Regions from separate parts of the Salmonella bongori NCTC 12419 genome, predicted to be linked through region 1. Evidence: predicted binding sites of a transcription regulator. Region 1 holds the regulator's gene; each other region holds the start of a gene.
What was found. Region 1 encodes PurR, which represses purine synthesis genes. Its sites were predicted from a motif close to CANGCAAACGTTTGCNTG; they were not measured.
Positions count from the first base shown of each region.

Region 2: the regulator PurR is predicted to act here: its motif matches at 1,548-1,565, upstream of tusA (sulfurtransferase TusA).
Region 3: the regulator PurR is predicted to act here: its motif matches at 1,769-1,786, upstream of gcvT (glycine cleavage system aminomethyltransferase GcvT).

Region 1 covers NC_015761.1:1,374,797-1,378,077, forward strand. Annotated here, with positions in the region: gene punR (DNA-binding transcriptional activator PunR) at 29-961, shown strand; gene purR (HTH-type transcriptional repressor PurR) at 958-1,983, opposite strand; gene cydH (cytochrome bd-I oxidase subunit CydH) at 2,278-2,367, shown strand; gene sodB (superoxide dismutase [Fe]) at 2,657-3,238, opposite strand.
Region 2 covers NC_015761.1:3,468,011-3,471,291, reverse strand. Annotated here, with positions in the region: gene SBG_RS16490 (MFS transporter) at 1-157, shown strand, start outside; gene SBG_RS16485 (DcrB family lipoprotein) at 161-718, opposite strand; gene SBG_RS16480 (7-cyano-7-deazaguanine/7-aminomethyl-7-deazaguanine transporter) at 791-1,456, opposite strand; gene tusA (sulfurtransferase TusA) at 1,626-1,871, shown strand; gene tcp (methyl-accepting chemotaxis citrate transducer) at 1,895-3,281, opposite strand, start outside.
Region 3 covers NC_015761.1:2,911,607-2,914,887, reverse strand. Annotated here, with positions in the region: gene ubiH (2-octaprenyl-6-methoxyphenyl hydroxylase) at 1-116, shown strand, start outside; gene ubiI (FAD-dependent 2-octaprenylphenol hydroxylase) at 221-1,423, shown strand; gene gcvT (glycine cleavage system aminomethyltransferase GcvT) at 1,877-2,971, shown strand; gene gcvH (glycine cleavage system protein GcvH) at 2,996-3,281, shown strand, end outside.

The DNA of each region.
Region 1 (3,281 bases):
TTGGGTTCAAAATTTTTGCAGGCATATAATGTGGTCCGAATATTCGCTTGAAGTGGTTGACGCCGTGGCGCGTAATGGAAGTTTTAGTGCGGCGGCGCAAGAGTTGCACCGTGTACCCTCAGCAGTCAGTTATACGGTTCGTCAGTTAGAGGAGTGGCTGGCTGTACCGCTTTTTGTACGACGTCATCGTGACGTCGAATTGACCCCTGCCGGCGCCTGGTTTTTAAAAGAAGGGCGTTCTGTTATCAAAAAAATGCAGATCACACGCCAGCAGTGTCAGCAAATTGCTACTGGTTGGCGCGGGCAGTTGGCGATTGCGGTGGATAATATTGTCAGGCCGGAACGAACCCGCCAAATGATCGTCGATTTCTATCGCCATTTTGACGATGTGGAACTACTGGTCTTTCAGGAGGTATTTAACGGCGTCTGGGATGCGCTCTCCGACGGACGGGTGGAACTGGCCATTGGGGCGACGCAGGCAATTCCGGTCGGGGGACGTTACGCTTTTCGGGATATGGGAACCCTGAGCTGGAGCTGTGTAGTGGCACACGATCACCCGCTGGCGTCGATGCAGGGGCCATTAAGCGATGATACGTTACGCAACTGGCCGTCGCTGGTCAGGGAAGATACTTCGCGAACCTTACCGAAACGAATTACCTGGCTGCTTGATAACCAAAAAAGGGTTGTTGTACCGGACTGGGAGTCATCAGCCACTTGTCTGTCGGCTGGTTTATGCGTAGGAATGGTGCCAACGCATTTTGCCCGTCAGTGGATAGACAGTGGCAAATGGGTAGCACTGACATTAGAGAATCCGTTTCCCGATGCAGCTTGTTGTGTGACGTGGCAACAAAATGAGGCATCGCCCGCGCTGTCCTGGCTACTGGACTATTTAGGCGATAGCGAAACGTTGAATCGGGAGTGGCTACGGGAGCCAGAGGAGGCTCCCGACGGTGGGGATTAACGCCGATAGTCGCGGAACGGACCGTCGGCGACTGAGCGACGCTCAACCAGACGCGGATGAACTTCAATAGACTGCGACTCTTCGCGTTTATTGACGATGCGATCCAGCAGCATATTGAAAGCAGTTTCGCCTAAAGAGTCTTTGGGCTGGTGAATTGTTGTCAACGCCGGCGTAAAGAATCGCGCGTTACGCACATTGTCATAACCAATCACCGAAACGTCCTGTGGTACGCGAAGGCCCATTTCATCCGCGGCGCACAGAGCGCCCATCGCCATAATATCGCCGCCACAGAAAACAGCGGTAGGGCGATGCGACTGCGATAAGATCTGCTGCATCGCATGGTAACCGGACTCCGGCTCGAAGTCGCCCTGGACGATCCAGTTATCCGGCACTTTGATCAACGCTTCTTCCATCGCCTTCATGAAGCCAGCCAGCCGCCCGGCGCCCGTGTTGCGCTCCAGCGGGCCGGGAATAACGCCGATATCACGGTGGCCGCGTTCAACCAGATAACGACCCGCCATATAACCGCCCTCAAAGGCGTTATCAATAACCGTGTCGGTAAAATCCGCCTTCGCTTCACCCCAGTCCATCACGACCATCGGAATGTGGCGATACTCTTCCAGCATGGAGAGTAAAGGCTCCGGATACTCAGAACACATTACCAGTAGACCATCCACGCGCTTTTGCGCCATCATGGACAGATAGGCGCGCTGTTTTTCCAGATTATTCCAGGCATTACCCAGAATCAGCGTATAGCCTTTCTGGAAGCAGTTCTTTTCAACCGCCTCGATAATTTCTGCGAAATAGGCCGCTTCGCTGCTGGTCGCCAGTAAACCTATCGATTTAGTGTGGTTAACCTTCAGGCTACGTGCGACAGCGCTGGGAGAGTAGTGCAGCTCTTTAATCGCCGCCCAGACCGCGTTACGCGTCTCTTCAGCAACAAAGCGTGTTTTGTTGATTACGTGTGATACAGTTGTAGTGGAAACGTTTGCTCGTTTCGCTACATCTTTAATTGTTGCCATTACATTTCACTCCAGACCCTTGCTAAGCTCCTGAGAAACGCCAGGTAAACGTTTGCCTACACACACCCTAATCGCAACGTCAGGGTTGCGGCACGCCGGAAAACGACACGGAACGTCAGGAAGGGGTCAATGGCCGTTACGCTAATTCAGTAAGCCTGGAATTTTGTCTGATCTTGAGGAAAAGGGGAAGCGTTAAAAACAGTTATCAGTATAAAACGTGAGAGATTTTTGTGCGTGAATGTGCAAAAATGCGCTATATCACTTTTTGTGTGGGAATAAAAAGGAGAAAACTTGATGAGTACCGACCTGAAATTTTCATTGATCACGACGATTATTGCATTGGGCTTGATTGTCGCTGGTGGATTAACCGCCGCTCTGCACTGATTTTCCTTCTCTTTTGAGGGAGCGCCTCGCCTCCCTCGCACTGCCTCAATGTTATCTATATGGCAAAAATGTTTTGTTATTATGTAGCGGGCTATCCCGGAGGGAGGGGGGCAACGTCGGTGCGTTTGTTATCTGTAGAACATGTGAACGGACGTTGAGTGAGCGCAGGAGAGAAATATCGGCGTGATGGCGGCTGGCGTTTGTACCTCAGCCAGGAAATGTTCTGATCTGACGCCTCCTGCAAATGGTGCTCATACGCAGAAGGCGAACCTTCTGCGTATTCTCAGACTTATGCGGCGAGGTTTTTCGCGACAAACGCCCAATTAACCAGTGCCCAGAAATGTTCCAGATAGTTTGGACGGGCGTTGCGGTAGTCAATGTAATACGCGTGTTCCCACACATCAACCGTTAGCAGCGGAGTCGCATCCGTGGTCAGCGGCGTACCGGCATTAGAGGTTGAGACGATAGCCAGTTTGCCATCAGCGCCTTTTACCAGCCATGTCCATCCGGAACCAAAGTTTTTGATAGCGGCATCCGTGAACTGCGCTTTAAATTCCGCGAAGCTGCCAAAGGAATCCGCGATAGCATCAGCCAGTTTTCCGGCTGGCTCGCCGCCAGCGTTTGGCGCCAGGCAGTTCCAGTAGAACGTGTGGTTCCAGACCTGGGCTGCGTTATTAAAGATGCCGCCTTCAGAGGTACGAACGATCTCTTCCAGCGATTTGTCTTCAAACGCCGTGCCTTTGATCAAATTATTGAGATTGGTCACGTAAGTTTGATGATGTTTACCATAGTGATATTCCAGCGTCTCGGCAGAAATATGCGGTGCCAGAGCATCTTTGGCATACGGTAATGCAGGTAATTCGAACGACATTGCTTCTCTCCTTATTATTAAATTGCGCACGCACAATACCCCT
Region 2 (3,281 bases), 2.1 Mb from region 1:
GATTACCGGGCCGCTGGCGGGACTGATGATGGCCTGGACGGGCGTACCGGTGATCTATCTGGCGGCGGCTGGACTGGTGGCGATAGCGCTATTGCTTACCTGGCGCTTAAAAAAACGGCCTCCGTCTGCACTGCCGGAGACCGTATCATCGTCTTAAAGATTACTTGATAACGATAGTATTGATAATGTTTTCAGCGGTGGTTTGCGCTTTTTGCTGATCGTCCGCAGGCAATGTGACCTGAATCGTCAGCAGTTGGTTATCTACTTTGCCCAGCACGATGGACGAATACGCCGTCTGGCCCTTTGCAGAGATAATACTGTCCAGCTGCTGTAAGGTATGACCTTTAAGTTCAATTGACTTATTTGTGACGACCTGAAGCTGCGGGTCGCGGCTACGCTGCTGTTCTAACAGGCGGTTCGCCAACACGGATAGCTCTTCATTGGTGTTGTCACCAGCGATGACAATCACCGCTTTCTGTCCCGTTGGGTCAGAATAAACGTGCATATTATTAGCCTGTGTGCCCAGCTTGCCGCTCTGATCGGTCATATCTGCCGGCAGAGAAAAACTGAGTTTGCCATCCATCAGGCTGATGGGCTGTCCGGATGCCTGGCTTTCCGCGGCGGCGCCTTCTGACGGCGCTTTTGTATCGTTATTATCACAGGCTGCAAGCCCCATAACCAGCAGGCCAATACCGGCGTATTTAACCAAATTGCGCATTGACTTCTTCCTTTCGATAAACGGCCATAACGGCTCATTCGCTCATCTTATCACAACTCGGAAAACGAACCTTTAACTTGCCTGCAATGCAGATATTTCAGATTTATCTGCCAGCTTTTTCAGCAACATATTCAGTAAAACGCCATACATAGGCAGGAAGAAAATAATGCTGATAAGCACCTTGAAGCTATAATCCACCAGCGCAATTTCCATCCAGTGGTTGGCCATAAAGGCGTCGGGGCTTCTCCAGAACGCAATAAAGAAAAAGGCAAGGGTGTCGCTGATATTGCCAAACAGTGTCGAGGCCGTTGGCGCCAGCCACCAGCGACGGTTTTGGCGTAGACGGTTAAACACATGCACATCAAGGATCTGCCCCAGCGCGTAAGCCATAAAACTGGCGGCGGCGATACGGGCGACAAACAGATTAAAGTTTGTCAGCGCGGCGAAACCTTGCCAGCTCCCCATATAGAATAGCGACGACACCACATACGATACCAGCAGCGCGGGGAGCATCACGGCGAAGATAATACGGCGCGCCAGCGGTGCGCCAAAAATACGCACGGTAAGATCGGTAGCCAGAAAAATAAAGGGAAAACTAAACGCGCCCCAGGTGGTGTGGAAGCCAAAAATGGTAATGGGGAGCTGCACCAGATAGTTACTGGAAATGATCACCAGTAAATGGAATAGCGATAGCCAGAACAACGCTTTTATGCGCTGTGATTGTGTAAACGGAGTCATATTGTGACCTTTTTGTTGGATGGGGTGAGGGAACCCAATAAAGCACCGCCGCATGATACTGTTTTGCGCTGGCATTGCAATGGCTAATTTTCACGCAATCGTTAACCTGCCTGGCTTACTGACGAAGATGAGCGTAAAATGTCGCCGTTTTTCTACTATTGAGACGAAGATGAGCGATCTGTTTTCCTCCCCTGACCATACGCTTGACGCCCTGGGGCTGCGTTGCCCTGAACCGGTAATGATGGTGCGCAAAACGGTGCGCAACATGCAAACTGGCGAAACATTGCTGATTATCGCCGACGATCCGGCGACGACGCGTGATATTCCGGGGTTCTGTACCTTTATGGAACACGATTTGCTGGCGCAAGAGACGGAGGGACTGCCGTACCGCTATTTATTGCGTAAAGCGCATTAACCGCACGGCAGATAGCATTCTGATTAGAAGCTTTCCCAGTTCGCCTGCTCTCTAGCGGGTTGGGGCGTTAAGCCTTTGCTTACCGGCGCGGGCGGCGTTTCCCGGCGAGACGGCTGCCGAATACGGAACGCAGAGACCGCCTGGCGTAGTTCGTTAGCCTGATCTTCCAGTGCTGCCGCCGCTGCTGCGGATTCCTCCACCAGCGAGGCGTTTTGCTGCGTCACGCTGTCCATTTCCGATACCGCCTGCGCCACCTGTTCAATGCCTTTACTTTGCTCATCAGACGCAGAGGCGATTTCGCCCATAATGTCGGTCACGCGGGTTACGGCGGTGACGATCTCTTTCATCGTTTCTCCTGCTTCGCGTACCTGCGTAGAGCCGGTATCAATGCGCGACACGGAGTTCTCAATTAATACCTTAATTTCTTTGGCTGCCTGCGCGCTCCGGCTGGCCAGCGTGCGTACCTCTCCAGCCACGACCGCGAACCCGCGTCCCTGCTCGCCAGCGCGGGCGGCTTCCACCGCGGCGTTTAGCGCCAGGATATTGGTCTGGAAGGCGATGCCGTCAATTACGCTGGTGATGTCTACGATTTTTTCTGAACTTTCGGCAATATCGTTCATGGTGCTCACGACGTTATCCACTACGCGTCCTCCTTTACGCGCGGTTTCTGAGGCGGTTTTCGCAAGGCCAGTCGCCTGTCGTGCGTTATCGGTGTTTTGCCGTACCGTGGCGGTTAATTGTTCCATGCTGGCGGCGGTTTCCTCCAGCGCCGAGGCCTGTTGCTCGGTACGGGAAGAGAGATCGCTGCTGCCTGCGGAGATCTCGCCTGCGCCGGTATAGATAGAGTCTGCGTTATCACGCACCGCGCTGACGGTACGGATTAACGACTGCTGCATTGTTTTGAGGCCTGCAGCCAGTTGCCCCATTTCACTGCGTCCTTCAGCCTCTATAACACGGGTAAGATCCCCGTCGGCGATAGTCTGAATGTGCGTCATAATTCGCTGCAACGGACGTAACAGCACGTGCTGAAGCCCTTGCCAGATAAACGCCAGTACGGCGAGCACAATAAGCAGAATAATTCCCAGCGTCCATTGCATCTGGGTAAAGCTACTCTGGTTCTGATCGCTGGCTAATTTTATTAACTGCGCATTTTGCGAAAGCCACTGCTTATAGATTTGTTCCAGATCATCCTGCGCTTTTTGGGCGTCGAGATTGCCGTAGGCTTCGTAATTATCGGCTTTAAGATAGTGAATAGACTGCTGTAAAACGTCATACATCTGCTTAAAGCTGGCTTCTGCCCGGGCATCCAGGGCAGGGTCTTTGCCCGCGATTGCGTCGGAATTCGCATAATTGTTGAAGTGTTTTTCTGCTTCATTCAGCGACACGCCAGCGCTGGTTAAGAGTGTATTC
Region 3 (3,281 bases), 1.5 Mb from region 1:
CCAACCGCTGGGCGCCGTTGGTGGTGGGACGTAACATCGGGTTAATGGCAATGGACCTGTTCCCGCCCGCTCGCGACGTCCTGGCGCAGCGAACGCTTGGCTGGGTCGCACGATAAGGAACCGTATGCCGCTATCCGGCAGGAGCGGCGCACCGATGCCTGATGGCGTTAAGCTTATCAGGTCCACGAAAGACGAATAACGTTTTGTCCGGGAGTAAATAGTGCAAAGTGTTGATGTAGCAATAGTTGGCGGAGGCATGGTGGGACTGGCTGTCGCCTGCGGCTTGCAGGGCAGCGGTTTGCGCGTTGCAGTACTGGATCAGTTTGTCCCCCAGCCGTTAGCGAGCGATGCGCCGCCTCAGCTTCGCGTATCGGCGATTAATGCCGCCAGCGAAAAACTGCTTACTCGGTTAGGCGTCTGGTCAGATATTGTGGCGCGCCGGGCAAGTTGCTACCACGGTATGGAGGTCTGGGATAAAGACAGCTTTGGCCGTATTACGTTCGATGACGCGAGCATGGGATATAGTCATCTGGGGCATATTGTTGAAAACAGCGTTATTCACTACGCACTGTGGCAAAAAGCGCAGCAAGCAGTGGATATCACCTTAATGGCGCCAGCGGAGTTGCAGCAGGTTGCCTGGGGAGAGAACGACGCTTTCCTGACCTTAAAAAATGGTGCGATGTTAACCGCGCGCCTGGTGATTGGTGCGGATGGCGCAAACTCCTGGTTACGTAACAAAGCGGATATCCCCTTAACCTTCTGGGATTATCGCCACCATGCGCTGGTGGCGACTATCCGAACTGAAGAGCCCCACGGCGCCGTTGCCCGCCAGGTGTTCCATGGTGAAGGTATTCTGGCGTTTCTGCCGTTAAGCGATCCGCATCTGTGCTCCATTGTCTGGTCGCTTTCTTCGCAGGATGCGGAACGTATGCGCCAGGCCAACGACGAGGCATTTAACCAGGCGTTGACTATCGCTTTCGATAATCGATTGGGGTTATGTCATGTGGAAAGCGAACGACAGGTTTTTCCGTTGACGGGCCGCTATGCCCGCCAGTTTGCCGCGCACCGTCTGGCGCTGGTCGGCGATGCTGCGCACACTATCCATCCGTTGGCAGGGCAGGGCGTTAACCTCGGCTTTATGGACGCTGCTGAACTGGTGGACGATTTACGCCGGCTTCAGCGCCAGGGCAAAGATATTGGCCAACATCTCTACTTGCGTCGCTATGAGCGTAGCCGTAAACACAGTGCGGCAATGATGCTTGCCGGAATGCAGGGCTTTCGTGAGCTGTTTGCCGGAGAGAACCCGGCGAAGAAGCTGCTGCGCGATGTTGGACTGAAACTGGCCGATACGCTTCCTGGCGTTAAACCCCAGCTTATTCGTCAGGCGATGGGCTTAAACGATCTTCCGCAATGGCTTCGTTAAGCGTCTGATCTTACGTCTGTAAGAGTTTGATTCCCGTCACACTTTGCTTTCCCGGCTGTCGCGCCGGGAGGGCTTTCTCATTTGAAATAATCTAATTTTACCGCTTATTTCACATTATATTTTCTAATGCTTCTATTTTTGCCTTGGGCGATTTTCAGCATTTTTTCCGCATTTAATATCACTAAATAGCGAGTTAAATCGTATCAGCTACCTGTTTATCGGTGTTATTCGTCATGATATTGGTTTTTTATGCTGATGGCTTTTTAGCGGCTTTTAGCCATAAGCTAATGTGATGGCAAATTCAGGCTTATGGTTTAGCGGTGACTTCGGTGGTAAGTTCAGGAACAAGAGAACGTTTGCGTCGGCGCAGGAAAAAGGGCGTCGATGCCCGGTTTCGTGGCGAAGATTTCCCATGAAAATGGTTATTAGCCCTGCTAATTCAACGAGGAAAAGATGGCCCAACAGACGCCTTTATACGAACAACATACGCTATGCGGCGCCCGCATGGTCGATTTTCATGGCTGGATGATGCCCCTGCATTACGGTTCGCAACTTGATGAACACCACGCTGTTCGCACTGATGCCGGGATGTTTGATGTGTCGCACATGACCATCGTGGATTTGCGTGGTAGCCGCACCCGGGAGTTTCTGCGCTCTCTGTTGGCAAACGATGTGGCGAAACTCACTAAAACCGGTAAAGCCCTCTATTCCGGTATGCTCAACGCATCGGGTGGGGTTATTGATGACCTTATCGTTTATTACTTCACCGAAGATTTCTTCCGCCTCGTTGTTAACTCCGCCACCCGCGAAAAAGACCTCTCCTGGATTACTCAACACGCTGAACCTTATGCCATTGATATCACCGTGCGTGACGACCTGTCGCTGATCGCGGTGCAGGGGCCAAACGCGCAGGCAAAAGCCGCCACCCTGTTTAACGATGAGCAGCGCCAGGCGGTGGAAGGCATGAAACCCTTCTTCGGTGTTCAGGCAGGCGACCTGTTTATCGCCACCACCGGTTATACCGGGGAAACGGGCTATGAAATCGCGATGCCCAATGAAAAAGCGGCGGACTTCTGGCGTGCTTTGCTGGACGCTGGCGTAAAACCTTGTGGTCTCGGCGCGCGCGATACGCTGCGTCTGGAAGCGGGCATGAACCTTTACGGCCAGGAGATGGACGAGGGGATCTCTCCGCTGGCGGCCAATATGGGCTGGACCGTCGCCTGGGAACCGGTCGATCGTGACTTCATCGGTCGTGAAGCGCTGGAAATGCAGCGTGAAAAAGGCCACGAGCAACTGGTCGGTCTGGTGATGACCGAAAAAGGCGTACTGCGTAACGAACTGCCGGTGCGCTTTACCGATGCGCAGGGTAATCAGCAGGAAGGTGTGATTACCAGCGGGACATTTTCTCCTACCCTGGGCTACAGCATTGCGCTGGCGCGCGTGCCGGCCGGTATCGGCGAGACGGCGATTGTGCAGATTCGCAATCGCGAAATGCCGGTAAAAGTAACGAAACCTGTTTTTGTACGTAACGGCAAAGCTGCTGCGTGATTCAACCCTTTTGGAGATTAATTGATGAGCAACGTACCCGCAGAACTGAAATACAGCAAAGAACACGAATGGCTGCGTAAAGAAGCCGATGGCGCTTATACGGTTGGCATTACGGAACATGCACAGGAGCTGCTCGGCGATATGGTTTTCGTTGACCTGCCGGAAGTTGGCGCGACGGTAAGCGCTGGCGATGATTGCGCCGTCGCGGAATCGGTGAAAGCGGCCTCTGATATTTACGCGCCGGTAAGTGGTGAGATTGTGGCGGTCAACGATGCGCTGAGCGACTCTCCGGAACTGGTGAACAGCGAAC